4 regions of the Exiguobacterium sp. KKBO11 genome follow, and region 2 is predicted to be linked to each of the others. Evidence: riboswitches for the same ligand, from Rfam matches in the RefSeq annotation. Region 2 holds a riboswitch; each other region holds the start of a gene.
What was found. Region 2 has a riboswitch for thiamine pyrophosphate ahead of AYO36_RS08345 (thiamine phosphate synthase). Riboswitches for the same ligand answer to the same signal wherever they lie in the genome.
Positions count from the first base shown of each region.

Region 1: another riboswitch for thiamine pyrophosphate. It lies ahead of AYO36_RS06670 (ECF transporter S component); the one in region 2 lies ahead of AYO36_RS08345 (thiamine phosphate synthase).
Region 3: another riboswitch for thiamine pyrophosphate. It lies ahead of thiD (bifunctional hydroxymethylpyrimidine kinase/phosphomethylpyrimidine kinase); the one in region 2 lies ahead of AYO36_RS08345 (thiamine phosphate synthase).
Region 4: another riboswitch for thiamine pyrophosphate. It lies ahead of tenA (thiaminase II); the one in region 2 lies ahead of AYO36_RS08345 (thiamine phosphate synthase).

Region 1 covers NZ_LUCU01000011.1:1,267,224-1,275,328, forward strand. Annotated here, with positions in the region: gene AYO36_RS06655 (NAD(P)/FAD-dependent oxidoreductase) at 1-432, opposite strand, end outside; gene AYO36_RS06660 (energy-coupling factor transporter transmembrane component T family protein) at 488-1,210, opposite strand; gene AYO36_RS06665 (ABC transporter ATP-binding protein) at 1,182-2,711, opposite strand; gene AYO36_RS06670 (ECF transporter S component) at 2,708-3,280, opposite strand; TPP riboswitch at 3,381-3,480, opposite strand; gene AYO36_RS06675 (50S ribosomal protein L25/general stress protein Ctc) at 3,576-4,253, opposite strand; gene AYO36_RS06680 (GNAT family N-acetyltransferase) at 4,546-6,096, opposite strand; gene AYO36_RS06685 (glycerol-3-phosphate acyltransferase) at 6,109-6,639, opposite strand; gene AYO36_RS06690 (DEAD/DEAH box helicase) at 6,636-8,105, opposite strand, start outside.
Region 2 covers NZ_LUCU01000022.1:244,313-252,417, reverse strand. Annotated here, with positions in the region: gene AYO36_RS08360 (MFS transporter) at 1-1,084, opposite strand, end outside; gene AYO36_RS08355 (OsmC family protein) at 1,275-1,700, shown strand; gene nagZ (beta-N-acetylhexosaminidase) at 1,697-2,917, shown strand; TPP riboswitch at 2,974-3,076, shown strand; gene AYO36_RS08345 (thiamine phosphate synthase) at 3,159-3,752, shown strand; gene AYO36_RS08340 (FAD-dependent oxidoreductase) at 3,749-4,693, shown strand; gene thiS (sulfur carrier protein ThiS) at 4,690-4,890, shown strand; gene AYO36_RS08330 (thiazole synthase) at 4,893-5,657, shown strand; gene AYO36_RS08325 (ThiF family adenylyltransferase) at 5,654-6,661, shown strand; gene AYO36_RS08320 (hypothetical protein) at 6,783-7,139, shown strand; gene AYO36_RS08315 (exonuclease SbcCD subunit D) at 7,276-8,105, shown strand, end outside.
Region 3 covers NZ_LUCU01000055.1:113,879-121,983, reverse strand. Annotated here, with positions in the region: gene AYO36_RS14690 (murein hydrolase activator EnvC family protein) at 1-1,218, shown strand, start outside; TPP riboswitch at 1,282-1,392, shown strand; gene thiD (bifunctional hydroxymethylpyrimidine kinase/phosphomethylpyrimidine kinase) at 1,508-2,311, shown strand; gene thiM (hydroxyethylthiazole kinase) at 2,292-3,059, shown strand; gene thiE (thiamine phosphate synthase) at 3,049-3,687, shown strand; gene AYO36_RS14670 (hypothetical protein) at 3,858-4,142, shown strand; gene AYO36_RS14665 (ArsR/SmtB family transcription factor) at 4,198-4,566, shown strand; gene AYO36_RS14660 (CHASE3 domain-containing protein) at 4,612-5,250, opposite strand; gene AYO36_RS14655 (YitT family protein) at 5,444-6,310, opposite strand; gene AYO36_RS14650 (hypothetical protein) at 6,447-7,049, shown strand; gene AYO36_RS14645 (formate/nitrite transporter family protein) at 7,233-8,069, shown strand; gene AYO36_RS14640 (YkvA family protein) at 8,102-8,105, opposite strand, start outside.
Region 4 covers NZ_LUCU01000022.1:491,790-499,894, reverse strand. Annotated here, with positions in the region: gene AYO36_RS09585 (diacylglycerol/lipid kinase family protein) at 1-12, opposite strand, end outside; gene AYO36_RS09580 (alanine/glycine:cation symporter family protein) at 150-1,613, opposite strand; gene abc-f (ribosomal protection-like ABC-F family protein) at 1,810-3,609, opposite strand; gene AYO36_RS09570 (DUF1002 domain-containing protein) at 3,886-4,767, opposite strand; TPP riboswitch at 4,961-5,067, shown strand; gene tenA (thiaminase II) at 5,141-5,836, shown strand; gene AYO36_RS09560 (hypothetical protein) at 5,888-6,196, shown strand; gene AYO36_RS09555 (glycoside hydrolase family 3 protein) at 6,228-8,105, opposite strand, start outside.

The DNA of each region.
Region 1 (8,105 bases), on a different contig from region 2:
GGCCGCTGCGCCGCTTCCGATCACGACCGGACGCTTTGCTTGTTGCAAACGCTTTAATGTATCCGGTAACCGGTAGTTCGGTTTGATCGATAATCGTGTCGTGTCTTCCGCCCAATCGAACGAGCCAATATTCGTCGAGACGACGTCATAGGTGTAGCGTCTGCCGGATGCACCGAAGACTAGCTTTTCATCGGGGTCGATTTTGATGACGGTCTCTTCGATGAACTGTTTATCATTGGCGCGACACAGTGCGGCGACGTCGATACGGATCTCATCGATATCGTACGTTCCGTCAGCAAGTCCGGAGTACATGCCCGAGTAATATTGGTACGTCGAGGCATTTAAAATCAGCCACTCGACGTCTTCTGTGGGTCCATTGGTAATGCAATGCAGGTGAGCGTGCCCTGCACCAATCAAGAGGATTCGTTTCATGTCGTTCTCCTTCAATCTGTCTTGCTAGAATGTACCCGGATACGGGTGGCGATAATCATAGCCAAAAAACAAGACTGATGAACAGGAGGATGACCATGAGATAGATAACATCCTGGTGCTGAACGACTGGCACTTCATAATATGTCCGTTCCGCTGAAAAATGACGGGCTTCGAAAGCGATTGCCATCCGTTCTGCCCGCTGAATCGATCGCGAGAAGAGCGGTAAGCCGATTGATAGGAACGCATCACCAGGAAAGCGACTGTGCACGTTCCGAATCATTCGGACTCGCCGTAAGACGCGGACTTCTTCGACCAGTTGTGGCAGAAAGCGGATCCCGGCAAGGAACCCATACGCGAAGCGAGGGGACACCTTTGCCTGGTGAATCAAGCTCATCACGAACCGGGTCGCATCGGTCGTCGTGACGAAAGCGAAACTTAAGCAGACGAACGTCGCCATCCGTAAGGCAAGTAACCAGCCGTGCATGACACTTTCCGACGTGACATGAAACCAACCGAACGACCAGAGCGTGTTCGTACCTTTGCCAAACGCCGCCATCATCCAGAACGTCAATAAGAATAATAGACTGTAAGGTGCGAGCCGTTTCAAGAAATCGACGGGAGCCCATCCGGAGAGGAGTAGCAAGGCGATAGCAAAACTCAGGAACACCAACGTCTTGACCCAGTCATTCGTTGCAATTAAGGCAAACATGATCAAAAACAATCCGCTCCCCTTGATGACAGGATTGAGTTTAGCGAACGGTGACGCGTTCGTCTGCATGGCGCTTCACCTCCTGGAATTGGTACGAGAGTGGACGTTGTAGCTGACAGCGTTCGAGTAACGGAACGTCAGCGAATAACTCGCTCGGACGCCCGTCAAAAGCAATCCGCCCTTGCTCCATGACGAGGACACGATCCGCGTATCGGGCGACGAGTTCCATATCGTGTGTTGCCATGACGAGCGTCGTTCCGTTTTGTTGTTCCGTCAAAAACTGTTCCATGAGCCGCCGTGTCGTCAATCCATCCTGTCCGAACGTCGGTTCATCGAGCAACAATAAATCCTTCGTCTGCCCGAGCATCGTCGCGACGCTGAGTCGTCGTTGTTGCCCCGTACTAAGCGCAAGCGGTGATTGCTGTTTGACGGATGCGAGTTCCAGCCGTTCGAGCAACGCTGTGCGCTCGTCACTCGTCGCTGCCCGGTGACTCCAGTCGATTTCCGCTTCGACTGTCAGTTTGAGAAACTGCAGATCCGGTTGTTGAAAGACATAGCCGACGTGCTCATAAAAGCGTCGCCGGGAGTAACGCTGAGCCGGACGTTCCTGGAACCGATATGTTCCTTGATGCGAGAGCAACCGACCGAGTGTTGCAAGCAACGTACTTTTCCCGGAGCCGTTTGCCCCGAGCAGCATCACCCATTCTCCCGTCTTCAGGGAAAATGTCGCATCGGTCAGTGGATAAGGTGCTTTCGTCGATAATGCAGCGACGTGTAACAAGGCAGTGCCTGCTGTAGCGACTGAGGGAAGCACGTGAAGTCGCGCTGCTTGTGGTCCATCTATGGGTAACGTCTCTAACGTATACGGATACAGAGAGGGAACAGCGACCCCTTTTGCTTGAAGCTCCGTATACGCCTGCGGGAACAAATCCTGTGGATGCGCCGTTGCAGTCACCGATCCGTCCTCAAGTAAGACGATTTTGTCGATGTAAGGTAAACAGACATCGAGTTGGTGCTCGATCAAGACGATCGTTAAATCGTGTTCTTTCTGAATCCGAAAGATCAACGCCATCAGCTCGTGTTGTCCGATTGGATCAATCTGGGCTGTTGGTTCATCGAGTAATAAGATCGTCGGCTCGAGCGCTAAGACCGCGGCGAGCGCGAGGCGCTGTTTCATCCCCCCGGATAGACTCGCGATCGGTGTCGAGAAGGGGAGAGGGAGACCGACGAGTGCGAGTAAGCGTTCAATGCGTTCCTCCATCTCCGCACGTGGAATCGACCGGTTTTCTAAACTAAAAGCGATTTCGCGTCCGATCGTTTCCATGCAGAATTGTTCTTCTGGATTTTGAAATAAGACTTCGACCGAACCGGACCGGGTAACGGTACCAGTCTGTTCGACTTCAATCGTCTCCGGTGTCAGTCCGGCTAGGGCATGAAGCAGTGTCGTCTTGCCACTCCCACTGCGTCCAAGCAAAAGGGTCGTTCCTTGTTCGATCGTCAGCGATACATGATCGAGCACCGATTTCATCTGACCCGGATAGCGGATGCTGAGATCGTCGACAGTAATCATGCGACTTCCCGTTTCGCACGTCCTGCCGCAAACCCGTTCAAGACACCGGTCGCAACAAGGCGACGGACGAGAATCGCTGCAAGCAACCCGCCGAGTAATGCACCACTGATCAATTGTAAACCTGTTGTCGCAAGCAACGTCGTCGTCGTGTAGTAACCGAATCCGTTCGCGATCAGACTATAGACGATGCTACCAATCGCGGCTCCAACACCCGATAACATCAATGTCCAGGTGTCGTAACGGCGATAACGCGTCATCGCAAAGACGAGTTCCGCACCAAGTCCTTGGCAGACCCCGATGAGAAGAGCCGATAAACCAAAGTGACTACCCGTGAACAGCTCGACGGCTGCCGCGACGATTTCCGCGATGAGGGCGGCACCTGGTTTTTGAATGATTGCTGCGACGAGCGGGCTCGCGATGATCCAGATCCCAAACATCCAGTTGGCGCCGACTGGTCCGAAGATTGCAGACATCGGTAACCAGAGTGTTGACCAACCGAGATAGATGACCCCGCAAGCGACGGCGAGCATCATCATGACCATGATTTCTTTCATTTTCCAGTTTTGCATTAGGTACGTCCTCCTTAGAATGGGGGAGACGCCAAAAAAGACCGCCCTCCGTAAAAAAGAGAGCGGTCCTCAGAAAAACTGCGCGCAGCAGGAGTCATTGGATGTGATCGCTCCACTTTCCTACGCTAGTATGAACTAGATCAGGTTCGAAGGGTCCGAAGTGAATCGTCTCAGCCAAATGGGCTCCCCTAGTGGATATGGTAATAGATGATACGCTGTTCACTTTAGGCAATCTTCTGTCTATTGTCAAGACACAAAAAAACGATACGCCACGAAGGGCGTATCGTCAAACGACTTATTTGTTGTCTTCGTTCTCTTCTTTTGCTTCTTCTGAAGACTCTTCCGTAGCTTCCGCTTCGTTGTCTTCGCCAGCTTCCGCTTGCGCTTCAGCTTCTGCTTCTTCGATTTCCTCAAGCTCTTGTTCAAGCGTTGATTCGACGACAGCTGCGACTTGAATGTCGCCTTCTGTGACGATACGGAAATCTTTTTGTTCCGGAAGATCAGCTACAGAGATCGAATCGCCGATTTCGAGGTTCGTGACGTCGACTTCGACGTTCTCTGGTAATTTATCTGGTGTTGCTGCGACTGTTACTTTAAAGAGTGTCTGTGACAGGAATCCGCCGACTTTAGCGCCAGCTGCTTCACCGACGAGTACGACGTCTGCTTCGACTTCTGTCTCTTCATCCATTTTAACGGCGATGAATTCAACGTGATCGACAGTTGGTGTGAAGACATCCATATCACGACGGTTGATCAAGACGTTAATATTTTTACCGTCGAGTTTCAGTGAAATCAAGACGTTCTCACCGTTTTCTCGAACGATTTTAAGCAATTCTTTTTCTTCGAATGCGATTGGTGTACTTTCCACTTTGTAACCATACACGACACCAAGAGCTTTTCCTTCATGACGTAATTGTTTACGGAGTGAGCGTGGACGTACCTCGCGTTTTTCGGCTGTTAATTTAACTGACATGTTCATTTCCCCCTTGAATTTGGTATAGCCCTCAAAAGGTAATGAATGTAGGAGCAGGACAAGTCCTGAACAATATGAAACATGCTAAGACAATCGGTTCCAGACTCGCATTGAGCCTGACGCTTTCGTGACTTTGCATTTCTCTCCCAGGTCATTACGCTGATATTGAGAAACATGTGTGAGTAAGTCACCGGTTTGATGCGGTGCTAGTGAGTTTATACCCCTATGTTTTAAATCCTTAAACCTCTATTTTTTATTTTTTAAAGTCGAAAGACCTCCAAACCGCTTGAAATCAAGGGTTAAGAGGTCTTTCATTTTTTTCATTTTTTATGGTGATGCGTTGGTTTTCACGGACTAATACACGGATGAGACGTTCGATGTGCCGCATCGTCGTCTGTCCCATCGTTGAGATTTGGAGCCATTGATTATGGACGAGATAGTCGCTTTCATATTGAACATGATAGCCCTGGATCCGGAGAGCGTCTCCTAAAGCGGTTGCCGACGGATGGACGATCGTCAGAATTCCCGGCGCTTGTGCTTCTTGAGTCGCAAGCAGGTTAAAACCAGTCGCCCGAACGGCCTGTTCGAGATAAGTCATCTTGATGGCGGCTTGATCGAGATCAAGGGCATCGAGCGCTGCCTGACAAGCAAGCAACAAGTTCGATGAGCCGGAAAAGGCGACGCCTTCCGCATAGAGTCCGAGATCCAGATAACGTGGAATTCGTGGAGAAGGTAGGATGCTGTCTGTATGACCGATGAACGCAAGACCCGGTAAACCACCAATTGCTTTTCCGGAGACGGTCGTGACGAATTTGCAACCAGCGTATGAGAAACGTCCGGTTCCGACGGCGCTGATCGCATCGACGATGAGTGCGGTTCGTTGATCCAGCAGCGCTTTTACCGCATCGAGATCGTAGAGAACGCCCGTAGACGTCTCACAATGTGTCAACCAGATCCAGTCGTATTCCGTTTGATGCAGTTGACTCGCGAGTTGTTCCAAGTCGATTGGGTGACCGGACGGAAGCAGGTGGACATCAAAGGACTTCCCAGCTCGTGCCGCGTGATCGATCAAGCGTTGACCGAACTCACCACCGTTTAGGATCAATCCGTGTCCACTCAGTTGTTGTGCGACGATATCATTGGCAAGGGTGCCACTGCCGACAGCCATCGAGACATGTGGCAAATCCAGCAACTGACACATCCGACCACGTAAATCTTGATCGAGCTGGCGCATCGAAGCCGTCCGATGCGGGCGCGGTGCTTGTTGTGCCGCTTGGCGGACTGTTGGTGCAACCTCGACTGGACCGGCTAGAAAATGCAGAGGACGTAAGACGTCCGCGATGACGGATCGTTCATATGTTGCGCGCGACAACAACATCGGTACGAACTGGGCATCGCCACTACCGAGCGTTGCTGCGATTGGTGTGAAGCCGAACCGCGCATATAGTTTAGCTTCCCGCGTCGTACCACTGATATAGACATGATCAATCGTTTCCCGCTCCAAGTAGACCATCAAAAAGCGCATCAATTGCATGAACGTACGACTATTGCGGTATTCGGGACGAACGCTGAGTAAACGGATTTCCGCTGGGTTCGTCAGTGTCTCATCTAACGTCACGCCCTTTTCCTCAAGCGAAAAAGGACGATGCTTTCGAATGGCGATCATCGCGACGAGTCGATCGTCTTCCTTGCCGATCAGATAGGTATTTTGATCATGAAACCGGTCAATCCGTTTCCGTTCGGTGTTCGGTTGATGTTGCGGAATCTCTTCCGTGAAGGTGAGGTAGTTCAGTTCATGGATTGCTTCCGCGTCCGAAGCGGTGGCAATGGAAAAATCGATCATGAGACGTCCTCCTTATGTAATGACTGGCTTGTGAAGTGCATCATGAGCCCACAGGACAAGTAGACTTACGGCAACGGTACACAAGATATTGATGGGTCCCGCGTCAAAGTAGACAGGGAGTAACGGGAGTAGAACAACCGGAATCAGCCCCGCTTTGACGCTATCTTTCGTTACGAGATAAGACAGACCGAGTATGCCTAGTCCGGCAAGATATGCCCACGGCGTGATAGCGAAGACGATGCCGGAAAATACGGCATATCCTTTACCGCCACGTCGCGGATGAAACAATGGAAACAAGTGGCCGATAAGTACGGCAAGAGCGACGGGATAAAATGCGTCTGTTAGCTGTAGTGCAAGAATCGTCTTCGTGGCATCAAACAGGTACACGAATAAAAAAGCCGGGAGCCCACCGGCGCGATGGGCGTTGCGGGCACCGATGTTTCCGGAACCGACCTGTGCCAAATCGGTACGACTGACGTACTTCCAGAGCGTACCGCCAAGAATACTACCGATAAGGTAACCAAGCAGGAGATCAAGGATCACCGATGTTCCTCCTTTGTTTCAACGAGATGGACGAGTTCCTTGACGGTCAAGGCATCACTGTCTGGAGCCGTCAGGACGGCATCGACCATCTGGGCTTTTCGATCTTGTAATTCCGTCATCTTTTCTTCGATTGTCCCGCGTGTCAGCAGTTTGATGACCGTCACGTCGGACTGTTGTCCAAGCCGGTGGGCGCGATCGGCTGCCTGCTGTTCGACGGCCGGATTCCACCAGCTGTCAAAGAGGATGACGGTATCAGCAGTTGCGAGATTCAATCCCGTCCCACCCGCTTTCAGGGAAATCAAGAAGAGATCGACTTCACCGTCATTGAACCGGTCGCATAACGCCACCCGGTCTTCGAGTGGTGTCTCACCCGTCAACAGGAAGTGGGGGAGGTGACGTTGCGCGAGATCCGAGCGAATGCGCTCGAGCATTTGCGTATACTGCGAGAAAATCAAGATCCGCTTTCCGACTGCCCGTTTTTCGGCAATCAATGAGAGCAGACGCGTTCGTTTTGTTGCTTCCCCTGTGTATCCCTCGACGAATAACCCCGGATCGTTGCAAATTTGCCGCAAACGCGTTAACCCAGCCAGTAATTTCAGACGATCTTCGCGTTTCGTCTCGTCTAAGTGTTGCAGCGTCTCGAGTTGCAATTTGGCGAGATACGACGCATATAAGCGTTTTTGGTTTGGACCGAGCTCGACATAATGATGCTCGATCTGTTTCTTCGGTAAGTCCTGTAAGACATCTTGTTTCTCGCGCCGTAATAAGAACGGTTGGATGAACCGTTGCATGTCGTCAAACGACCATTTCTCAAACGTCATTAGATCCGGCAGTAGCTCCGGAAACAGGACATGGAAAATCGACCAGATATCACGTGGACGATTCTCAAGCGGTGTGCCCGTTAAGGCGAACCGCCGTTTTGCTTGCAGATGCCGCAGTTGACTGACTGTTTGTGACTGCGGATTCTTCAAGTGCTGGGCTTCATCAAAGAAGACGACGTCATATACGGGGTGACGACGGACGTCGGTCCGAAGCGTCGTATAGGAGACGATTGTTACCGTATCGTCAGGTAAGTGCTCCAGTTCGCGGAGTCGGCTGGCTTGAGAACCGGTGACGACATGAACCGGTCGACCGGGTAAAAAGCGCTTCAGTTCCGCCTCCCAGTTGCGGAGCAGTGATGCCGGTGCGACGATGAGCGCGCGACGGTCAGGAATCATCGCGACATAACCAATCGCTTGAATCGTTTTCCCGAGCCCCATCTCATCGGCTAAAATCCCGTGACATCCTAGCGCGTCTAAATTCTTCAGAAATTGAATGCCCGTTCGTTGATACGGATAGAGTCGTGACTCTAACGAATTCGGCAAGTCGAGCTGGAATCCTTGTCCGGATTTCAATTCAAGCCATTTCTCGAGCAAATCGGCGTGAAGATGGAGGACGGAAGCGCCAATCAGATGCTTCATGTTCCG
Region 2 (8,105 bases):
CATAGACGATGCCACCGAGTGCCGAACCAAAAGCAATCCCGACGTTACTCGCAACCGGCATCAATGAAGCGGCGAGTCCTTTTGCTTCCGGGTTGAACTTTTCAGCGAGGTCAATCAAGTAGATTTGTGTCGAAGTCGTTAGTAAAATCGACATCAACGACATCAAGGCGATGTTGAACAGACCAAGCGGAAGGGATGCTGTCGTGAAGTATAACGCAGCAAGGACGATTGCTTGTACGACGAAGACAAACCGTAAGCGTCCCATCGGATTTTTACTGGCGATTTTACCGGCAAGGATGTTACTAAAGATCGAGACGACGCCGTAAGCGAGCAAGATCGGACTGATCCACGTCTTCGCAATCCCGAGTTCCGTTTGCAGAATCGGTACAAGGTACGTGTAGACGACGTAGGTTGCCCCGAATCCGAACGATGGAATAAAGAAAGCGATCAGGATCCGTGGGTTGGCGAGCAGTCCAAGCTGCTCCTTGATTGAACCGGAACCCGTCGATTGTTGGACCGGAACGATCTTCCATACGGCGAGAAACGCGATCAATCCCATGACTGTTGTCAGCCAAAACGTGGCTTCGAATCCAGCGTGTTGACCGATGAACGTTCCAATCGGGACACCAAGGACGTTCGCAAGTGTAAAACCACCGAAAATGAACGAGACGGCGACACCACGTTTTGAGACAGGTACACCGTCACTGGCGACGACCATCGCGAGTGAAATCAAGACGCCGGTCAGGATCGCTGTCAGAATACGGGTGGCAAGCAATACTTCATAACTTGGGGCAAAACTACTGGCAAGATTCAATAAGACCCAGGCGAGTAAGAGACGTAGGATCAGACGACACCGTTCCAGGTGACCGGTCAGCGACATGACGATCGGTGTACCGATTGCAAAGGAGATGGCAAAGGCTGAAACGAGCGTACCAGCTGTTGCGATCGTGATATCAAGGGCTGAGGAGATTTCAGCGAGGATCCCGACGATGACGAATTCGCTTGTTCCGAGAACGAACGTCAGGAGCGACAACGTGGCGATCAAGAGCCAATCGCGTCGACTTAAACGAGTAGTAGGTGACATGGATAATTCCTCAATTCTAGCGCTTGCGCGCGAAACTATGAGTAACAGGATAGCATGAAACGATTTCGTCGGGTATCGCAAAGCGAGATTTCGGGAAAAGAACCATTATTCGAAATAGCGTGTGAATTTCCAGGAGTACTGTTTTTTGCGTATACTACAGAAGAAGACTACTTATAAAGGAGTGGAAACGATGCAAGCGACAGTGACATGGAACAAACAGATGGGGTTTAGTGGACAGACGGAATCAGGGCATCACCTGGCGATGGATGCAGCACCCGAAAACGGGGGTGAAAACCAAGCGCCACGACCGACTGAACTCTTGCTACATGCCGTTGCCGGCTGTACAGGAATTGATATCGTCTCGATTTTAGAGAAGATGCGCTTGACGATCACCCATTTCGAAATGGATATCGAAGGAGAACGGGCAGAGGACCATCCGCGGCGTTTTACGTCGATCTCGATTCATTACCGGCTCGAAGGTGATCTCCCGGAAGATAAGGTCCGTCGCGCCATCTCGTTATCAAAGGATAAATATTGTTCGGTCTCGCAATCCCTGAACGCTGAGATTTCCGTTTATTATTCGATCAATGGTGTGCGAAGCGAGGATCCTTTGTGAAGAAAACCGTACTGATCGGTTGTCTGTTGCTTGCAGGGTGTGCGCAGGAGACGACGGAACCAACGAAACCATCACAACCGGAAACGAAGCAACCGACAGAAGAAAAGAAACCGAAACCTGAACCAACGAAAGAGGAACGACAACAAGCACGATTAAAGCAGCAACTTAAAGCGATGTCGACGTCCGAGAAGATCGATCAACTGCTCTATATCGGAGTCGCCGGCACGGAACTTTCAGCAGCTGACCGAAAATTATTACAGACGCATGCGATTGGCGGGGTCTTATTGCTCGGTGGAAACATCACGTCAGAAGAGCAACTCTTGACGTTCACGCGTGCGATTCAAGAGACGAACCAAAAACCGTATGCCTTCGTCGGGATTGATGAAGAAGGCGGACGCGTCAGCCGGGTACCGGATCAACGATTACGGTTACCGACGAGTCAACGGATAGCGCAAGGAGCAGATGAAGTGAAAATGGAAGACGTCGGACGTACGCTCGGACATTTGTCACGTTTTTATGGCTTCAAAATGGACTTCGCGCCGGTCCTTGACGTCAACAGTAATCCGAACAATCCGATCATCGGCGACCGTGCGTTAAGTGCTGATCCGAAGACCGTCGCGACGCTTGGTACGGCCCTGATGCACGGGATGCAGGAGACGGGAACGATTCCGGTCGTCAAACATTTTCCCGGTCACGGCAATACGAGTGTCGATTCCCATGTCGGGCTACCGAAAGTGACGGCATCAAAGGAAGAATTGAAGCGGACGGAACTGTTACCGTTTAAAGAAGCGATTCAAGAGGGCGCCGAGATGGTGATGGTCGCCCATATTCTCTATCCCGCGTATGACGATACGAATCCGTCCTCGCTCTCAAAGCCGATCTTGACTGACCTCTTGCGTCAACAACTCGGATTCAACGGTGTCATCATCACAGATGATCTCGTCATGGGGGCGATCACGAAACAATATGGTCTCGCAGAAGCGGCACGTCAGTCGCTCGTCAATGGAGCTGATATGGCGATGTTTTCAGAGGCAGGTGCTTACACAAAGGTCCATGCTGAAGTGATGCAAGCCGTCAAAGAAAAAACGCTGACGCCGGAGATGCTCGATGCCAAAGTAATGCGCATCCTGAAGCTGAAGCAGACGTATGCCGACAGCCAAGAGCAACAGCGACCAACGAAATCGGAACTGATTCAGCAAGTGGAAGCGCTCAACTAGGACTAGCGAAGCAAAGCGACTCATGCTAGACTAATGGGGCAAGCCAATTAAACACGAAAAGACACTAGGGGAGTCTCCCAGCAGACTGAGACGGAAGTATCCGGACCCTTTGAACCTGATCTAGTTCGTACTAGCGGAGGGAAGTGGCTCGAAACCTTAGATATCCTTAGCGCTTCAGCGCATTTTCGGACCACTCCCTTCAACATCGGGAGTGGTCCTTTTTCGTATGGAAAGGAAGAACATGATGCGTTTACATCTGATTTCGACGGGATCCATTAATCCGCTTGACGAAATAAAGACCTTTCAATCGCTTCAACCTTATACGGATCAGCTGCATCTACGAGAACCGAACTTATCGGCGGCAGAATTACTTGATCTAATTGAAGCGCTCCTTGCGCATGGTTATTCGCCTGATCAGTTAACGGTTCATGATCGGGTCGACGTCGCCCATGTCGCCGGCATCGGTGTGCAGCTGACGCGCCGGTCCTTACGTGTCCGCGATGTGCGACGTCATTTTCCGAATCTCGTCATCGGGAAATCAGTCCATTCGCTAGCAGAGGCACTGGCAGCAGAAGCGGAAGGAGCCGACCGCCTGCTGTACGGTCATATTTATCCGACAGCGTCGAAGCCGGACGTGCCACCACGAGGGATTGACGCCTTGAAGCAAGTCGTCACCTTCACGACGAAACCAGTCATTGCAATTGGCGGGATTACACCAGAACGCATGCCTGAAATCGTAGCGACCGGTGTAACCGGAATCGCCGTCTTATCGGGTATTCTCGGTCATTCGGATCCGCTCGCCGCCGTCAAGCATTATCAGGGGGTACGGGTATGACGAATCACATCATCATCGGCGGTGGAGTCATCGGTTTGACGCTTGCTTACGGTCTCGCCTTTCAGAATGAATCCGTCGTCGTCTTAGAACGCGGAGCAGGTGGACAAGGAACGAGTCGCGCGGCTGCCGGGATGCTTGCGACGGACATCGAGCTGAGAGCGGAATTACATGCACTTGCCGCACGAAGTCGTCGTCTGTATCCGTTGCTTGCACGTCGACTCGAGCGAGAGACTGGTATCGATTGTGGGTACCGGGAACAACCGTTTTTGTTGAAACGTAAAGGACGCGAGAATTTGTTTCCGGCGGTCGGTCAAATCGATCCACGACGACTGACGACTGCATTGATGTATGCCTTACACGCACGTGGCATATCGATTGAAGAACAGGTGGAAGTCACACGCATCGAAGAGAACGATGACTTCATTAGGATCGAATCGAATGCGGGAATCTGGACCGGACAAACAGTGACGGTCGCTGCCGGACGGGGTTCGCAAGCTTTGCTCGATACAGCCGGCATTTCGATCGCGACATATGGGGTCAAAGGGGAATGTCTCGCCGTCCGTCTCGCGGGTCAGCCGTTACGCTCGATCCTGTTTGACGACGCTGTCTACCTTGTGCCAAAAGCAGACGGTCGGATTTTGATCGGTGCGACCGAACTGCCGCACGACGAGACGGTCGGTGTCAGTGTCGCAGGGGTCACGTCATTGCTTCAAGCAGCAGAACGACTGTATCCACCGATTCGTGACGCGGTCATCGAAGAAGTCTGGTCCGGTGTACGACCACAAACGGCGTCCGGCTTGCCATATATCGGAGTCGCCGATTCATCCCGTCGGATCTTCCTAGCGACGGGGCATCATCGGCATGGCATATTACTCGCACCGGCGACAGCGGAAGTCTTGGTAAATACATTACGGTTGATTCAGAAGGAGGAAGTCCGATGAACATTACGATTAACGGCAATGACCACACGATCGAACAGATTAAAACAATTGAGGACATGCTCACGCAACTTGGCTTAGGGGAAAAGCTCGTCATCGTTGAACAGAATCGACAAATAATCGATCGCGTGGCATATGGTCAGACGGTCGTTCGGGACAATGACACATTTGAAATCGTTCATTTCGTAGGAGGAGGATAAATATGCTGAAAATTGGAGAAAAGACATTTGAATCACGCTTGTTACTCGGAACAGGGAAATATACGGATGCTACGGTACAGCAGAAAGCAATCGATGCGTCTGCTTCACAAATTTTGACATTCGCCGTCCGTCGGCTCGATATCTTCGACAAACAACAAGCGAATTTCTTGGAGTCGCTTGATTTAGCGAAGTACGATTTACTGCCGAACACGGCCGGTGCGAAGACGGCGGAGGAAGCTGTTCGGCTTGCGAAGCTTGCGCGGGCATCCGGTATGTGTGACATGGTCAAGGTTGAAGTGATCGGTTGCGACAAGACGTTACTACCTGATCCGATCGAGACGTTACGGGCTTCTGAAGAATTACTCAAAGAAGGTTTCATCGTCTTACCGTATACGTCGGACGATGTCGTCCTTGCACGGCGACTCGAGGAACTCGGTTGTCACGCCATCATGCCGGCAGCGTCACCGATCGGTTCCGGGCAAGGCATTCTCAATCCACTTCATCTACGATTCATCATCGAGCAGACGACGGTTCCTGTTATCGTCGACGCCGGGATCGGTTCACCGACCGACGTCGCCTATGCGATGGAACTGGGAGCGGATGGTGTCTTATTAAACTCCGCCGTTGCCCATGCTCAAGATCCGGTCAAGATGGCGCACGCAATGCGACTAGCTGTCGAAGCAGGTCGCTTCGGATACGAAGCGGGACGTATCGAGAAGAAACAGTATGCGGTCGCGAGTAGTCCAACGAGTGGATTGATTCGATGAACCGTTACTCACGGCAAACTCGATTTCAACCGATCGGGGAAGCGGGACAAGCACGCTTGGCATCAGCGAAGGTGCTGATCATCGGCATGGGAGCGCTCGGAACGGCATCGGCAGAGCAACTCGTCCGCGCCGGTGTCGGCGTCGTCCGAATCGTCGACCGCGACTATGTCGAGTGGAGTAATCTACAACGCCAACAGCTTTATACCGAGGACGATGCGCGTCACATCGTACCAAAAGCGATTGCCGCAAAAGCACGGCTTGAAGCGATTAATTCGACAGTGACGATCGAAGCGCATGTAGTAGACGTCGACCGGGCAGCGCTGACGTGGCTTCTCGATGATATCGATCTGATCATCGACGCAACGGACAACTTCGATATTCGCTTGCTGATGAACGACATGGCGTTGATGCGTTCGATTCCGTGGATTTACGGTGGATGCGTCGGCAGTTATGGGATCACGTTTACCGTCCGTCCCGGGGAGACGCCGTGTCTGCATTGTCTGCTCGATCAATTACCGCGGGATCAGGAGACGTGTGATACAGCGGGAATCATCGGACCAGCTGTACAGATGGTCGCTTCCTTACAGGTGACGGAAGCGTTGAAGTGGTTGAGCGGAAAGACGGACGCCATGCGGACGCGCTTGCTTGCGTTTGATGTCTGGTCGAATACGTTTCAACAAATTAACGTCCAGTCACTGAAGCAAACGGAGTGCCCGTCGTGCGGCATCGAACCGTCCTATCCTTACTTATCGGATCAAACGGTTCGTTTCACGGCACTGTGCGGTCGGGATGCCGTTCAAATCCGCGGAGACGGACAGCGGGACCTGGAACAGTTGAAACAACGTCTCCAGCCGGTCGCTGCGATTTCCGCCCATAATCCATATTTGCTGGCGTTTACGACGGACGAACATCGGATGGTCGCTTTCCGAGATGGACGTGTTCTGATTCATGGCGAGGCGGATCTCGTCAAAGCGAAACGGCTCTATCATGCCTATTTCAGCTAACGTTCACAAAACAGTAAAACTAATTTTAAATATATATGTTTTAAACGTTTGAAAAACAGGTAAATAAGACTTCAGACGTAAATCGGTCTACAGGTTTTGAACGTGAAGAGGAGTGATTCAGATGAAACAAGAATTCGATCCAATCAAGGATCAAGCACAGACGGAAGACGCCCAAGCAGTTGTTCAGCAAGCCAACTGGAATCCGGATCGGTACCGGACGAACTTGAACCCATTCTATCTGTCACCTTGTAGTGTCGAACGTAGAGAAGACGTGCATCAGGATGCATCGAAAATTCTCGAAGTCGAGACGTCGTCGCCCCTCCAACAACTTTTTGAACACAATCAAGCAACGCATAAATCAGAACAATCGGGCAAAAAATTCAAGACAGGCATCGTCGTCGGTGTCGGTGCGATCATCGGCGGATCGGTTTCTGTGATTCGTTCCGTTCAACGCTTTAGAAAACAACGGACGAAATAACACATTCGTCGCAAGAGTGAAAAAAGCAGGAGGCATTCGCCTTCTGCTTTTTGTGTTCCAAACGGATGTTCGTCGCAGAACGACCGCTTGCATGCTACACTTAAGCTACTATATTCAAAAAGTGAGTGTGATGAAGATGAAATGGATACATACTGCCGATTGGCATCTCGGCAAAATCGTTCATGGCGAGTCGATGCTCGAGAACCAGCGGGCGGTCTTAGCGGACTTTTTGACACTCGTCGACCGCGAACAACCGGATGCAATCGTCATTGCGGGTGACTTATACGACCGCGCCGTACCACCAACGGAAGCCGTCGAACTGCTTGACGAGACGCTCGCTGCTTTGATTCTCGATCGAGACATCCCGGTCGTTGCGATCAGCGGAAATCACGATTCGGCCGAACGGTTAAGTTTCGGAACGACGTTACTCCAACGGGCTGGTTTGCACCTCGTCGGAAAACTAACGCCGGTCATTACTCCGGTCACGATTAAAGGGGTGTCATTTTATCCGGTGCCATTTGCGGATCCGGCGACCGTTCGGTACGTGCACAAGGACGAAACGATCAAGACACATGATGATGCGATGCGGACGATTCTTGCCGGATGTAGTCCGGACGGACCGAGTGTCCTCGTCGGTCATGCCTTTGTGATTGGTGGACTCGAGACGGATTCGGAGCGGCAATTGTCCGTCGGAACGGCAGGGCAAGTTAGCGCAAGCCAGTTTGCACCGTTTACGTATACGGCACTCGGTCATTTGCATAATCCACTTGCGATTCAATCCGAGACGGTTCGCTACAGCGGATCTCTCTTGAAATATTCCTTTTCGGAAGTACATCATGTCAAAGGGGTCGATGTGTTGACGTTGAACGAAGCGGGTACGTTCGATCGCCGATTCGAACCACTTGCACCTAAACGTGACTTGCGGGAATTGACCGGAAGTCTCGCGGAGCTGACAGACCCGGCGTT
Region 3 (8,105 bases), on a different contig from region 2:
CCGATCGCAGCAGCGACCATTAAAGAAAAAAAGGCTGAAAATGCCGCTGAACAACGTAAACTTGAAAAAGCGATCAAAAAACAAGAAGCTAAAATCTCAAAAGAGCAACGTCAAATCAATCAAATTGACGCAGCAATCAACGAAAAGATTTTCCAAGTCTCTGAAAAAAATAAACAAATCGAACAGTTGAACGTTCGAATCGATGAGTTAAAGGCAGACATCGTCCGTTACGAAGAAATGTTACAGAAACAGGAAGAACTACTCGGTGATCGTTTGCGTGTTTTCCAAGAGAACGATGGAAACTCGATTAAATGGGAAGAAGTCATTTTTGGATCGAAGGATTTAGGTGATTTATTCAGCCGTGTCATGGCGGGGAAAAAAATCGCTGAGCAAGACGATAAAATGATTTCGGATTACATCGCAACGCAACAAAAATTAGCAGAAGCAAAACAAGCGCTCGTTGAGAAAAAAGCGGAGCAAATGCAAGAAAAGAAAGTATTGCTTGAACAAAAGAAAGCGTTAAAGCTTCAAATGAAAGAACGTAGTGCCACGCTGAAGAAATTACGAAAAGGGAAGACCAAGTTCACGACAGAACTGTTAGACGCAAAAGAACTTCAAGCGACTCTCGAAGCGCAAGAACGTGCAATTGCGGCAGCGAAGGCAGCCGCTAAAGCAGCGGCTGAAAAAGCAGCAGCGGAGAAAGCGGCAGCCGAAAAAGCCGCTAAAGCGAATGCTCAAACAGCAAAACAAGTAGGTAAGAGTTCGGAGTCAACTGATTCTGTTGCCCCGCCCGTTGTTTCGAGTGGAGGGAAATTCGTTCGACCATCTTCTGGTGGAGTGTCGCAAGGATTCGGACCAGCAAGCGGCGCGAACGGTTATACGTTCCACAACGGTGTTGATTTCAGTGGTTCGGTCGGGTCTCCAATCGTCGCTGCAGCAGCTGGAACGGTCATTACAGCATCAGGTGGTGGACCTTACGGCAATCATGTCATGATTTCTCACTTCCTCGATGGACAAGTGTACACGACTGTCTACGCACATATGAGTTCATTATCGGTTCGTGCAGGACAAACGGTCTCTCAAGGTCAACAAGTCGGGACACTTGGTAGTACAGGGAATTCAACAGGACCACACTTACATTTCGAACTACATGTCGGAGGCTATCAATACAGTGCCTCTTCTCCTCTGAATGCAGTCAATCCATTGGCATATCTGTAATCAAAACGGGCTTCGGCTCGTTTTTTTTTCTTCTCTATGCTACAGTAAAGGCGAAACGAATACTTGAGCAACTAGGGGAGCTGGAGGAATCCGGCTGAGAGGAAAACCAATCTGTTTTCGACCCTATTACCTGAACTGGATAATACCAGCGTAGGAAAGTTGAGCCGAACGGATACCGGAATGCGTGTATAACGCTTTCGTATAGCGTCGACTGCTTTTTTACAGCGGTCGACGCTTTTTTTGTCGGTCACGACTCCCTTACATTGCTCGATGGGAAGGTGAAAAGAACATGAAACATGTACTGACGATTGCGGGATCCGACTCCGGTGGTGGGGCTGGGATTCAAGCAGATTTAAAAACATTTTCGGCTTTAGGCGTTTATGGAATGAGCGTCCTGACAGCCGTCACGGCGCAAAATACGTTGGGTGTTCAAGCGGTGGAAGAGTTATCCCCAGAAATCGTAGATGCCCAGTTAACGTCGATTTTTTCAGACATTCGTGTCGATGCGATTAAAATTGGAATGGTCTCGAATGCGCATACGATTCGTGTCATTGCTACACATCTCCGCAAACAGACAGTTCCGATCATATTAGATCCCGTCATGGTCGCTAAAGGTGGTCATGCCCTATTGCGGACGGAAGCTGAACAAGCATTGATTTCAGAACTTCTACCGCTTGCGACACTCGTCACACCGAATTTACCGGAAGCGGAGCGTTTAACAGGACGATCAGTGACCAATCTAGATGAAATGCGATTGGCGATGCATCAATTGGCTACACAGACAGGGGCAGTATTACTAAAAGGTGGACATCTCTCAGGAGCTGCGACGGATTTGTTGTTTGATGGGGAAGTGGAACACCGCTTCACATCGGAACGGTTAGACAATCAACATACTCATGGAACTGGTTGTACCTTATCTGCGGCGATTGCGGCGCGGATGGCGCTTGGAGAAGATTTAACAGATAGCGTAAGACAGGCAAAGAGCTATGTCACGGAGGCAATTCGTCATGGATTTGCTCTCGGACAAGGTATTGGACCGACACATCATTTTCACTCACTTTGGAGGGATACACATGTTTACGACCATTCTTGAACACAAACCACTCATTCACCATCTGACGAACACGGTTACGATCAACGACTGCGCGAACGTCACACTCGCTGTTGGAGCATCACCCGTTATGGCGGAAGACATTCGTGAAGTAGAAGAGATGATTAGACTCGCGCAAGCTCTTGTCTTAAACATTGGTACGATCGATGCAGACATGCAAGCAGCTCAACGACTCGCAGCACGTGAAGCGGGACGTTTGAATGTCCCGATCGTTCTTGATCCAGTTGGAGCAGGGGCAACGGCATTACGTACTGCCTTTTCTAAAGAACTCATTGATCTCGGGTGTACGGTCATTAAAGGAAATGCTTCTGAAATCAAGACGTTACTTGGGGAAGATGGGCGAACTAAGGGAGTCGATGCTGCGGGAGATGCAATGATGGATCGAGAAAGTATTCGTGCATTCGCTCGCAAACACCAATCTGTCCTCGTCGTGACAGGTCCGAACGACTACATCACAGATGGAACGCGCGAAATGGAATTACATGTAGGAACACCACGTCTGGGAGACATCACGGGTACAGGCTGCATGACGGCCTCCTTGATTGCGAGCTTCCTCGGTGCAGGATATACGGCATTTGAGGCGGCTGTCCACGGGACATTCGTCATGGGAAAAGCAGGAGAACAAGCAGCCTCCGCGCAAGGTCTTGGTGATTTTAAACGAGAGTTGTTCAATGCCATCAGCCTCATGACGGTGCAAGATCTGGTGGAGGTGACAGAACGTGTCAATTAATTACTCCATCTATGCAGTGACGGATCGTCGGTACCATCCTGGAGTCGCGATCGAGACGGTCGTTGAGGAAGCCATTTTAGGTGGTACAACGATCGTGCAATTACGGGAAAAAACAGCGCAAGGAAAGGAATTCTTCGATCAGGCAGTTCGGTTGAAAGCACTCACGGATCGACACGACATTCCTTTGATCATCAATGATCGGATTGATATCGCGTTACTCGTCGGAGCTGGTTTGCATATCGGACAAGAAGACATTCCTTTAACCGCAGCACGTCGCCTTTTACCAGATGCCGTGATTGGTGTGTCGGTAGCAACCGTTGCACAAGCGATTGAAGCAGAACGAGACGGAGCATCTTATTTAGGCGTAGGCTCTCTATTTGCGACGTCATCCAAAGCGGACGCTAATTCCATGTCGCATACGATGCTTCAGGCGATTCGGGAAGCTGTACGATTACCTCTAATCGGTATTGGTGGAATCACAGCAACGAATGTCTCCTCTCTGCCCATCCCGTTGGAAGGGTATGCCGTCATCTCAGAAATTTTCGCTAAAGAAGATCGGCAACTCGCTGCGCAGCAAATGACAGATGCTGTGCGTGAATGGCATCAATCACTTCAGAACAGGGTATAATCCGTTCAGAGGTGATTGTATTGAAATGGCAGACAATCCGTTTTCGCGGCTATTGGATTCGATATCGGTTAGAACCACAAATCATTCGAGTCGATAATCAGGGGATCTACCATCTAGGAAAAGTCTTATTTCCACATCCTAATCGTATATCTTATGAGATGGCCCTTTTATTGAAAGAAAAGTATGAAAGACGCTACAAACGTCCGTTGTATATTAAAACGAGCTCGATTGCGACGGAAATTTGGGGACATACTCATTTAGATATTTATTACCGGGCACTTCTTCGTCTACCGATTCCGACTCGGCTTCGTCAACGTTATACGAACCGATTAGAAAGCACGAAAATCATTGACATCGGCGTACGCGCTGTCGATCAAAATCGAATTGTCTGGGATATCGGAGATTACGTAGGAGGATGGTTCGTGTTTTGGCTCATTCGCAGACGAATGCGCTGAACTTGCAATGTCCCGTTTCTCATGGTGCAATATAAGTAGAAACGAGGTGACGGACATGGACATTCCCCGTTGTGAAACGATTGCGATTGATGAACAACGTGCGTCTGAAATCGGACATATCGTTGATACGATTCCGACGCTTGAAATCGGAAAGCTATTTAAGATTCTTTCGGATGCGACACGACTGCGAATCGTTTATGCGCTGACGATCGAAGAAGAACTATGCGTTTGTGATGTCTCGGCCTCTGTCGACTGTTCGATCGCGACAGCGTCGCATCATCTTCGATCTTTGTTGAAACAAGGACTCGTCAAGTTTCGAAAAGACGGTAAAGTCGTCTATTATTCCTTGGATGACCATCATGTGTCATCGCTTGTACATATGGCGATGGAACATGTACAAGAGGGAAAAGCAATGCCTGAATGAGTCTTTAGAATAAACGAAAAGCGCAGCTTTAGCTGCGCTTTTCGTTTATTCTAAAGACGATTGTTCTGATCCTTTTGGAGCGAAGTGGTGGAAGAAAAAGACCGTGGCACTAATCAATAAAAAGGACAGGATGGAGAGAGCGAGACACATCCATTTATATGTAGCGATTAAAGTATCTGATTGTTGTAATTTGGCTTGAAGCGTTTTATACAAATCATCTTTCACACGGGATAAGTCTTCGAGAATCGTTTGAGTCGTCTGAGTCGATTGTCTAGCAAGACGTTTTGCGGCTGTTGGACTTTGACGTTCATAGACGACAAACACGCGTTCAATTTCAGACTCCCAGACATTGTTGCGGCGAAGGAGATCCTTAATCGTCCCTGGAGTAGTCGACGATTGGTTCAGACTATTGCGCAAATCATGGATTTTAGACGTTGAAAAGTAATATTGTTCGATATAACGATTATCTTCATACAATAAGAGACCACGAACCGCATTGGCACGATCTCGATTGTGTTCGACCAACTGATCTACCTGATTGATTAACGGTATATCATGATCCTTCATTTGCTCGGTCATCGTTGCAATCGTCCGATAACCGGATAAAGCATAGATGATCGGGATAGAGGCGAATAAGCTGATCAAGAAAATCAGCAGAATACGCTGACGCCAAAGAGAGTGCATGCAATCATTCCTTTAAATAAAAGACATGTCATAAGCTTAACTACTATCGTAAAAAAAGTGAAGCCTGTCTATTTTTTGAATAGGGATAATGACTGAAAAACTGAATAATACTAATAAAAAAGCAGGAAAGATGATGCAATACGAGAAGCTGTTTTAAGAAGATGAAAAAAGCACAGCTAAGCTGCGCTTGGTGTTAAAACGAATACGAATGTTCTTTGTAATTGCCAAAAACAGTATGGATTTCCGAAAATGTAACGAATGCATTCGGCTCGACAGAAGAGACGATTTCTTGCAAACGGACGATTTCGTTATTTTGAACGACGACATAGACCATTTTTTTCGTTCGGTTGGAGTATCCTCCACGTGCATCGAGAATCGTGACACCACGACCGAGTTCTTTTGTAATGACTTCATTGATTTCATCTGCTTTCTCACAAATGATGATACATTGCTTAGAAGCAGAATAGAAACTGTAAACCGTCTGAAGGGCTTTCGCACGAACAAAGCTCATGATGAGAGCATACATAACGTGTTTAAGATCGAATACCCACCATACAAGGATGTAAATGACAAGATCTTGCATCAGAAATATACGAGGAAGTGGCCAGTTATGAAAACGAGCAAAGAAAAACTTTCCAAGAATATCAAGCCCTCCAGTTGAAGCACCACCGAAGAAGATCAATGCCATTGCAAGACCAGAGACTAGACCAGCAAAGATGGAAGCGACGAGCGGATCGTTTAGAGATTCCGGAACGATTTGAGTCGGGATCCAGTCAATTAAAAAGGAAGAAGCAATGACAATAATTCCAGATAAGAACATGAATCGTTTGCGTAGGAAACGGAAACCTAAAAGGAAGAGGGGAATGTTTAAGAGCAATTGCGTTAATCCGATTGGCGTGTGGAAGAGCTCTTGAATAATGAGCGTGATCCCCATGATACCGCCTGATCCGATATCATTTGGAGATAGTAGTAGGCTGATGTAAAGGGAATACAGCAACGTACCAATGATTAAGAAACTGATTTTTTCAACTCTCTTTTTCTGTGGGTGTGTTGTAGTCATGGCAATATGATGAGTGACCTCATGCTCCTCCTTCTGTGAGTATCTGCATGCAAGAGTACGCTCATATGCATAAAATTTCAACCCTTCTTATGAAAAAAGATGAAAAAGGGTATGTTTTTTTAGGAAGGTGATGAAAATGAAGAAAATGTTATGGATTCTTGGTTGTATCTGCTTAGGAATACTAGTTGGGATTCGTCTTTTCGAACAACCCAATGAAAAAAATCAATCATCCATTTGGCATGATGGTGATCTTGTAGCGAGACAAGTGGGTGCCTCGATGATGAATACGGTAGCGGTTCGTCAATTAGCCGAACAACTTCCGTTCTCATCAGAATTAAAACAGGTAGATGTCGAAGGAGAATCGTTACGTCTTGCCTATGAAGTGACAGGAAAAGAGCGACAAGCTTGGATTGGTACCGATACCGGGACACTACAGGTGAATCAGGATTTTTTAAAGGCTCGGTTATCTAAAATTCTGATGCATCATACGCTTGTTTTATTTTCAACGATTCCTGATTTGACCAATCTCGAAATTCACTACACGGATCCGTATTCAGATGCAGATTTTACGATGGACCGGAAAACATTCGACGCCTACACTCCGACCGATATCGAACGAGCTACTTCCTCTTCTAGACGCTTTAATCGTGTCGTCATTGATGGTTATGTGCTCGATGCCTCAAGACGAAACACCTTCTTTGAACGCTTCGCATCACGACTACAGATCCAAACTAATTAGTTGTATAAAGCAAGAAAAGGCATTTTTCACAATCTCGACACAATGATATCGTTTACATCTCGTTCTTTTATAAAAACGATAAAACAGGTCTATTCAATACTTGAACATCTTTTAAGATGGAAGTATGATAATAAATGAACAAACATTGTGAAGTGTTGAACAAAAGAAAGAGAGGTTTCTACGATGAACGAGGTAGAAGCATTAGAAGGATTACGGAATAAAGCAATCAAGTCGACGCGCATGCTACAAATGCGTCCTCTCGAGTACTTAGTTCGTGCCATGTTAGCGGGAATTTTCATTGGATTTGCAATTATTTTTACCTTAAAAGCAATTAACGGTCTATATATGGCGGAGTCACCTGTTGCGACACTTGTCGGTGGACTGACCTTCGGAGTGGCGCTTGTCCTGATCGTTTACGGTGGGGCAGAGCTGTTCACAGGAAATACGATGTATTTCACGACGGCGACGATGCGTGGCTATACGACGAAGATGGATACGATGAAGGTCTGGTTGATCTGTCTAATCGGAAATGGACTTGGCGGATTAGCGTTTGCGCTACTCTTTTCCCAAACAGGAATCATCCAAGAGCTTGGTATGAACAACTGGTTATTTTCTGTCTCAGAGACGAAGATCCACCATACGACGTGGGAAATCTTCACACGAGCTATCTTCTGTAACTGGATGGTCTGTTTAGCGATTTTCATTCCGAAAAATATGAAGAATGAATTAGCGCAAATCATGATGATGATGGTACTTGTTGCAGTATTCTTCGCATCTGGATTTGATCACGTCATCGCCAATATGGCATTGTTCTCCATTGCGTTAGTCGTACCACACCCGGATACGATCACATTTGCCGGAGCGATGCATAACCTGTTACCCGCTCTAGCTGGAAACATCATTGGTGGAGCTGTCTTCATGGGAATGATCTATACGTGGTTGAATAAAGAAAAACTAGAGGTAGATGAATCACGTCAATCCACGACACCTGTTCATATCGCTTCGAAGCAAAACGCATAAAAAAGGGCAGCTGTTGCGACAGCTGCCTATTTTTAT
Region 4 (8,105 bases), 250 kb from region 2:
GGCTTGAGACAAGATGAATTCCTCCTTCGGGACAATCTGTTGACTTTTTCCCTGTCCGATGAAAACATAATCCAAATTCTTTTTTACAAATAAAAACACCGAGTAGGCACATGGCTTCCTCGGTGTTGAAGTTTGAACTCAGAGTTAAATTATTGTGATGGCGGCACTTCACCAGCAGCAGGACGAGCTTCTTCTTCAACGTCCCAACACTCCGTATTTTCAATCCCGAGTGCTTTTGCTGAGAAGACAGGATCGAGTCCCTGTTTCCGTTGTTCCTGATAATCTTTGATGACTTTGAGAGCGATGCCGCTCAAGAGGAGGATCGCTGTCATATTGATTAATGTCATGCCTGCCATGAAGAGATCGGCAAAACTCCATACCATACCGAGGCTGAGAACAGATCCGATGAAGACGAAGCCCATTGTCGCAATCCGGAAACCGAAGACGGCTGCTGGACTTTGTTTGATGAACTCGATGTTCGTCTCACCGTAGTAGTAACTACCAACGATCGAACTAAAAGCAAACAAGAAGACGCTGAGTGCGATGAATGGTGGGGCAATTGCACCAAATTCTTCGGAGAGCGCGTTTTGCAACATGCCGATTCCTTCGCCATTTCCAGCAGCATAACTATCACTGAGGAGAATAATCGTTGCTGTCGCTGTACAGACGATCAACGTATCAAGGAATACACCAAGTGTTTGTAAGAAACCTTGTTTTGCTGGGTGAGAGACTTCAGCCGCCGCCGCAGCGTTCGGAGCAGACCCCATTCCCGCTTCGTTTGAGAACAATCCGCGTTTGACACCGAGTGAGATTGCAGCACCGACCGAGCCACCGAATGCTTGCTCGATTCCGAAGGCACTTTTGAAAATCATTGCGAACACACCAGGAAGTTCCGTCAGGTTCGTAACGACGACATAAAGAGCAGCAATCAAGTAGAGACCTGCCATGATAGGAACGATGATTGCAGAGAACTTCGCGACACGGTGGACACCACCAAAGATGACGAGTCCCGTCAAGACGACGAGTGCTGCGCCGACGACAGCTGTGTTGATACCGAACGCATTGTCAAAGGCAGCGGCAATCGTGTTTGATTGAACGGAGTTGAAGATAAGGCCGAACGTCACAGCAATCAAGATTGCAAAGACGATTCCGAGAGCTCGGTTCTTCAAGCCTTTTTCGATGTAGTAGGCAGGACCACCACGGTATGCGTTCGATTTCGTATCGCGTACTTTATAGACTTGAGCCAGTGTACTTTCGATGAGAGCCGTCGCGCCCCCTAAGAGAGCGACCATCCACATCCAGAAGACGGCACCTGGTCCGCCGAGTGTGACGGCAATCGTGACACCGGCAAGGTTACCCGTACCGATCCGTGTCGCCGCACCGATGAAGAATGACTGGAGAGAAGTGATGCTTTCTCCTTTATCGTCTGTTGTTTGTTCACTTTTATCGAGCGTGACGCGGAACATCTCTTTTAAGTAAGTGAATTGGATGAAGCCAGTTCGGATCGTGAAGTAGATCCCGCCGCCGATCAATACGGCGATTAATACATACGACCATAAAATGTTGTTGGCGTAATCGACACTTCCTTGAATGACTTGCTGAATGGCGTTCATGATGGTGTATTCCTCCCAAAGAATAATAAAAGCTATACGCTAAATTATACGAATTTTCAGATAATAAGCAACAACAAAATAAAATAAAATTTTAAAACTTAATAAAGTTAGCTAAATGTTAGGAGTTAAAAACATTGTAGGTGAACGAAAAAACTGCCACTCTCGGTATCGAGAGTGACAGGCAAGTAAAGCTAAATCATCCAAACTGTAGCAATTGTTCGTATAGGTCATCGAGTTGCTGTTGGATGCTTTTAGAAACGGTATCGGTCGGTTTTTCACGTTTTGCTAATTTCTGTTCAAGCCGCTCGATCTGCACTTCTAACTCATGTTGTGACAAGCGTTTTGGTTTTTGAGGGGTTACGTGGAGTGAGGAAGACGTAGCGAACTCAGTACGCTTCTGTTGAGCATACGTATACGTACCATGATAACGCGTCAGACCATTTTCGAGCCACAGGATCTGCGGAAAAAGCCGATTTAAGAAATAGCGGTCGTGTGAGACGGCAATCAATGTACCAGAAAAATTCTCGAGTGCTTCTTCGAGTGTCTCTCTTGATTCAATATCGAGATGGTTCGTCGGCTCGTCGAGAATTAATACATTGACCGACGAATGAACGAGGACGGCGAGTTGCAATCGCACACGTTCGCCTCCGCTCAGTGACAAAATGGACCGAAAGACAGTTGGTCCAAAGAACAGGAACCGGGCTAGGATATGGCGGGCTTCCGCTTCTGGAACGGCAATCCGGTCTCTAAACCAGTCGATTAACCGCGCGTCCTCCTCGAAATGGGCATGCTGGGACAGGCAACCGATCCGATTCGATGGTCCACGCGTGAGTGTGCCTGCCTCTGGTGATAATTCGTCAAGCAGCAGTGAGAGCAACGTCGATTTCCCACTCCCATTCGTTCCGACGATCGCGATCCGATCCTGTGCCATGATCTCGAACGAGACGTCATCAAAAATGTGGCGAATTCCGTAAGCAAACGAGAGTTCTTCAGCGCGAAAGACGACTTGGCTCGTGTGATCAGTGGAAGAGAAGGAGACATCAGCGGTTTTGGCTTCGAGTTGTGGTCGTTTAATCCGTTCGATCCGCTCGAGTGCTCGTTCCATTGATTTTGCTTTACGGAATAATTTCTCACTCGGTGGAGACGCTTCGTTTGCCCATTGCCGGAGTCGACGAATCGCTTCCTTCATTTTCTTTATTTTTTTCTGTTGCTCTTGGTAGGCGTGGAACTGTTCCATCAAGCGACGTTCTCGTTCGACGACGAACGCGCTGTAATTCCCTATATAGGTTGTCAGTTCACCGTCCTCGAGTTCAACGATCGAGGTGACGACGGCGTCTAAGAAGACCCGGTCGTGAGAGACGAGCAGGATGGTTCCTGTGTAGTCCCGTAAGAACTGCTCTAGCCATTCCACGGCAGCTAAATCAAGATGGTTCGTCGGTTCGTCAAGAATGAGCAGATTTGGCTCCATGAGTAACATGCGACCGAGACAAATCTTCGTCTGTTCACCACCGCTCAACTGGTGGAAAGGACGAGTGAGTAACGGACGAAGGTGTAACCCGTTCACCATGCGCTCGATTTTCGAGTCGAGTAGATAGCCATCCTTTTGTTCGAACGCATTCGTCGCTTCCGCATATCGTGCGAGTAACGCATCCAGATTCTCTGGTGCTGTCGCCATCATTTGCTCCAACTGTTGCATTCGAGAACGGATCGCGAGGATGTCTTCAAACGCTGTCCAAAGGACGTCGAGTCCGGTCATCGTCTCACTATATACAGGAAGTTGTTCCAAATAGCCGATCGTCAAACCGCTCTTTTGATAGATGACACCACCGTCCGGTTGCTCAAGGCGAGCGAGCAAGCGGAGTAATGTCGTCTTGCCACTCCCGTTTCGTCCAATTAGACCGACACGGTCGTGTTCGTTTAAGAAGAGGGAAACATCCGTTAAGATCGTTTCGCCTCCGAATTGTTTGGTTAGGTGTTGAATGTCGCAAATCATCATAATCAATTGATCCTTTCGCGCGCATCAAAAAAAGGAGAGCGCAAATAGCACTCTCCATCATGTGTGAAAGATGCGCTTTGCTGTATTTTTCAATCATGAAGTTCTAAAAAAGGGCAGACGGGTGCCTTAGAACGCCATTCCATGAAAAATCGCGCGCAACAGATACAATTGTTCCATCAACCAGTGTTTGCACGCGGCAAAGTCCATCTTTTCACACCACCTTTCGTTTCAGATATCTCTAGTTTACTATTTTTTTGTCAGTTACGGAAGTCTGAATTATTTGAACACGCCAGCGATTGAACTGAAGAAGTCACTGAGTCCATCGAATAATTTAGCGAAGAAACCTTTCGTTTCTTCTGATGTTGCGAACGCGTGGATGTCTTGCCCCGCATTTTTCAAACCACTCTCGATTTGTCCCCAGTTGATGTTCGCTTGCTCCATTTGATTGAATAGATTCGTCAACCGGTCCATTTGTGCGTCAGACAACTGGATATTGTTGTTTTGAATGACTTGGACGATCAGGTTTTCGATCTCGACTTTGGTTTCCGGTTTTTGATTGGCGATCTCAGCCTTGATCTCATTCATTAAGTCAGCGACTTTATCCGTGCCGACCGTTTTTCCGACGTCTGATGTGACCGATAATTCTTGCTGTGCTAAATCCTTGCGTTCGTCACTTAACTTAATTCCAGTCTCAGCGGAAGTTTGATCGTACGCTTTCATGATTCCTGTCAGTGCCGATGTCCCGGTCACCTTGTAGGGAGAAGTGATCGTGATATCGGCATCTTTGACACCCGCTGTGACGAGAGCGTTGAGATACATATCCTTTGTCACCCATGTGATGTTCTCCGTCGAGACGGAAAGTCCATCACCTTTTTCCGTCAGTTCGATCTTAGCCGACGAATACATGTTGCCACCTTTTTGCGACTGTGGAATGTTTTTCCCGAGATATTTTTCTTCGTCAGCAGAAGTGGCGATGATCGGTGTGATGCCTTCCGGTGCATTGAGACGGGAAAGCACCCATGCTTTATCCTTTGCGCCGAGCGACTCCCCGAGTGTGACGATCGTCTTATCGACGACTTGTTCGGCAGATGCGGCTGTCGGGAGTAATAGAGCAGAAGCGATAACGGCTGACGCCATGATTTTTGTTGGTGTATGCATAATGAAATCCTCCAATTGTAAGTAACAGAATGAATTATAGTATCAGGTACTAAAGTTAGTGTACGAGAACGAAAGAAGTTCGGAATCGGTCTGTAGATGGAGACGGCATCCGTCTTCTGACACTCCATAGTATAGCGAAAAGAGGACAACTTGACTTCCATTTTCAGCATGCTATAGTGGATGGGAATCGAATAATGACCACTAGGGGAGTCGGTAGACCGACTGAGACGAACGAAGACGTTCGGACCCTTTGAACCTGATTAAGTTCGTACTTACGGAGGGAAGTGGCGTCAAGTCTTGTTCTTCTTGCGCCATGCCCGTGTGTTTCGGGGTGGTGTTTTTTCGTTTCATACTAAACGAGGAGGATGAGATCATGACATTCACACAAGAAATCAAACAAGCGGCACAAGCGTATTGGGATAGTAGTTTTACGCACCCATTCGTACAAGGAATCGGGGAGGGGACGTTACCGCTCTCGAAATTTCGGCATTACGTCATGCAGGATGCCTATTACTTAAAACACTTTGCGAAGATTCAAGCGAAGGCAGCGTCAAAAGCAGACGACTTCGCGACGATCGCGACACTTGCCGAGCATGCTACTTCGACTTACGAGGCAGAGTTGAGCTTACATCAATCATTTTTTGAGCCGCTCGGTATTACGGAAGCAGATCTTGAAGCATTTGAACCGGCACCGACAACATATGCGTATGTCTCCCACATGCATCATGCGAGTGAAGGAACGCTCGGTGAGACGATTGCTGCCATCTTGCCATGTTACTGGTTGTATTATGAAGTCGGACAGCAATTACTGACGTGTACTCCGGAAGAAAAAATCTATCAGCAATGGATCGACACGTACAGCTCGGAATGGTTTGAAAAGGTCGTCTTTGAACAGATTGCACGGCTTGATGCACTGGCGGAACAAGCGAGCCCGACGGAACGCGAGCGGATGAAACGTCATTTCGTGACAAGTTGTTACTATGAGTTACTCTTCTGGCACATGGGGTGGACGGAAGAGACGTTCACGTCGGTCTACGAAAAGATTCCAGCACGCCCGGTATCTTCTTAAACCAGTAGATGGTAGAATTAGGAATACCATCTGGTGAAAGTAGGGATTGGAATGGAAATCATCGTGATCGCACTTGTGATTCTCGCGGCATATGTCGTGCAACAGGTGCTCGGAAAAGTGAAAGTGAGATTTGTTGGGTACATCATTCCCATATTGATGGTGGTGTACGGCACATATGCTACGATTCAGAATTTTCAGGTGTTGCTTCAGTTCGGTTTTACAATGGGGAGTTCCATCGCGACTATCCTAGTCGTCATCCTCTATGTTTCGTTGACTTATTCACTTCATCGTGTCTACAAGCGTTCGAAAGAAGAAGCCGAATATCCGTATCAATCGTTAAAAGACCGAGGCATCCTGTAAAGGAGCTTCGGTCTTTTGGTGTATCACGTCATCATTTTTTCCAGTTTTTAAAGCCGTCACCGAATTCGAGATGCAGTTGATCGGTAAAGACACCGTTCTGAAAGACCGGCACATCAACCGGTAAAGTGCCTTGCGGTTTGAACGTTCCGAAGATCGCTCGGATACCTGCAGGCAGGTTCGGTCCCGCTGATTTTAGATTGCCTGCTTCGGAGTCTGGACCGTTTGGATCGCCTTTGAAGCCATAGACGAGGACGTGTGCCGGTGCGTCCGGTTGAACGGCGACATCGTATGGGTTACGGAGACTGAGCAGGACGGATGGTGTATCCGTTTGTTTCGCATAGCGGAAGATCGAAGCCGGAATCGCTTGTTCTGGTGCAGTAGGTAGTAGTTTAGCACTCGTGTTGACGTTGGAACCGACGATGATGTAATCTGCTGCATCGAGTTGCGCCCGTAATGTCGGGTTTTGGTCGAGCGGTAGCGTAGTAGCCGAGTAATTCGCTGTCGTCACGTGCCAGTTCCGATTCTTCGGTAGGGAAGCGATCGTTTTTTTCATGCTGTCCGTTTGATCCGCCGCAGGAGCGATCACAAGAACATTTGCGTTCTTTTTCGGTTTGAATGGTAAGGTCCGCTGATCATTTTTCACGAGTGTGACCGCGGCTTCCGTCATCGCACGTTCTTTTGCTTTATGCTCGGGACTACCGACGATTTGGTTCGATTGCGCGATTTTTTCAGCTAGGGATGTCGTGTCAGTCGTACCGTTCCAAATTCCGCGTTCTGCTTTCAGTGTCAGAATCCGCTCAACCGATTGATCGATCCGTTCCTCTGAGAGGCGACCATCTTTGACTGCTGCGATCACATCCTTGAAAATCTGATCGAGCTTTGTGACATCTTGCTCGGAACGAAGGATCGTCGGCATGAGCGCGATGTCGACTCCAGCGTCAAACGTCTTTAAGACGGCTTCTGATTCCGTGAAGTTGTCGGCGATCGCCTGCATGTTCAACGCGTCTGTGATGACGATGCCATCGTAGCCAAGTTTTTCGCGCAGTACGCCCGTGATGACATCATCCGATAACGTCGCAGGTAAAGGGAAGGTACCATTTGTCGACGTGACGACTTCAGGTTCGATTTGCGGCATCCCGATGTGTCCTGTCATGATCATATCGATGTCTTCAGCAATAGCTCGCTTGAACGGTACGAGCTCGACTTGTTCTAGCTCCTGCAGGGATCGGTCAACGACCGGTAATCCATAGTGGGAATCGGTCGCCGTATCGCCGTGACCCGGGAAGTGTTTGGCGGTCGCCGCGACACCTTCAGACTGAATTCCCTTCATTAGAGCGGAACCGAGTGTGCCGACGAGCTCCGGATCACTCGAGAACGAGCGGACACCAATGACAGGATTTCCAGGGTTGCTGTTGACGTCGAGAACCGGACCAAAGTTGACATTGATGCCGAGCGCACGCAGTTCGGAACCGATGATATGACCGGCATCATTGGCATATGTGCTACTGCGGGTCGCACCTAACGCCATGTTGCCAGGTAAGTTCGTCCCTGTTCCGAGCCGAGTAACGATTCCACCTTCTTGGTCGATCGTGACGAAGAGCGGAATATCGTTGCTAGCATCTTGTTTGACGACTTCTTGCAGATCATGAACGAGTTTCGTCGTCTGTTCGGTTTCGCTGACGTTCTCAGCAAACAAGATGACGCCGCCTAAATCATAGCGATCGATGATGTTCGCGACTTCTGGGGCAAGCGACGTATGATTGCTGCCATTCCACTGTCGGAAGTCCGGCATGATCATCTGCCCGATTTTTTGTTCGAGTGTCATCGTGTCGATTTTGTGACTGATCCGATCGGCTGAAGATCCTGCCTCTGCCATGACAGGTAAACTACTTGAGACGAGTACTGCTGC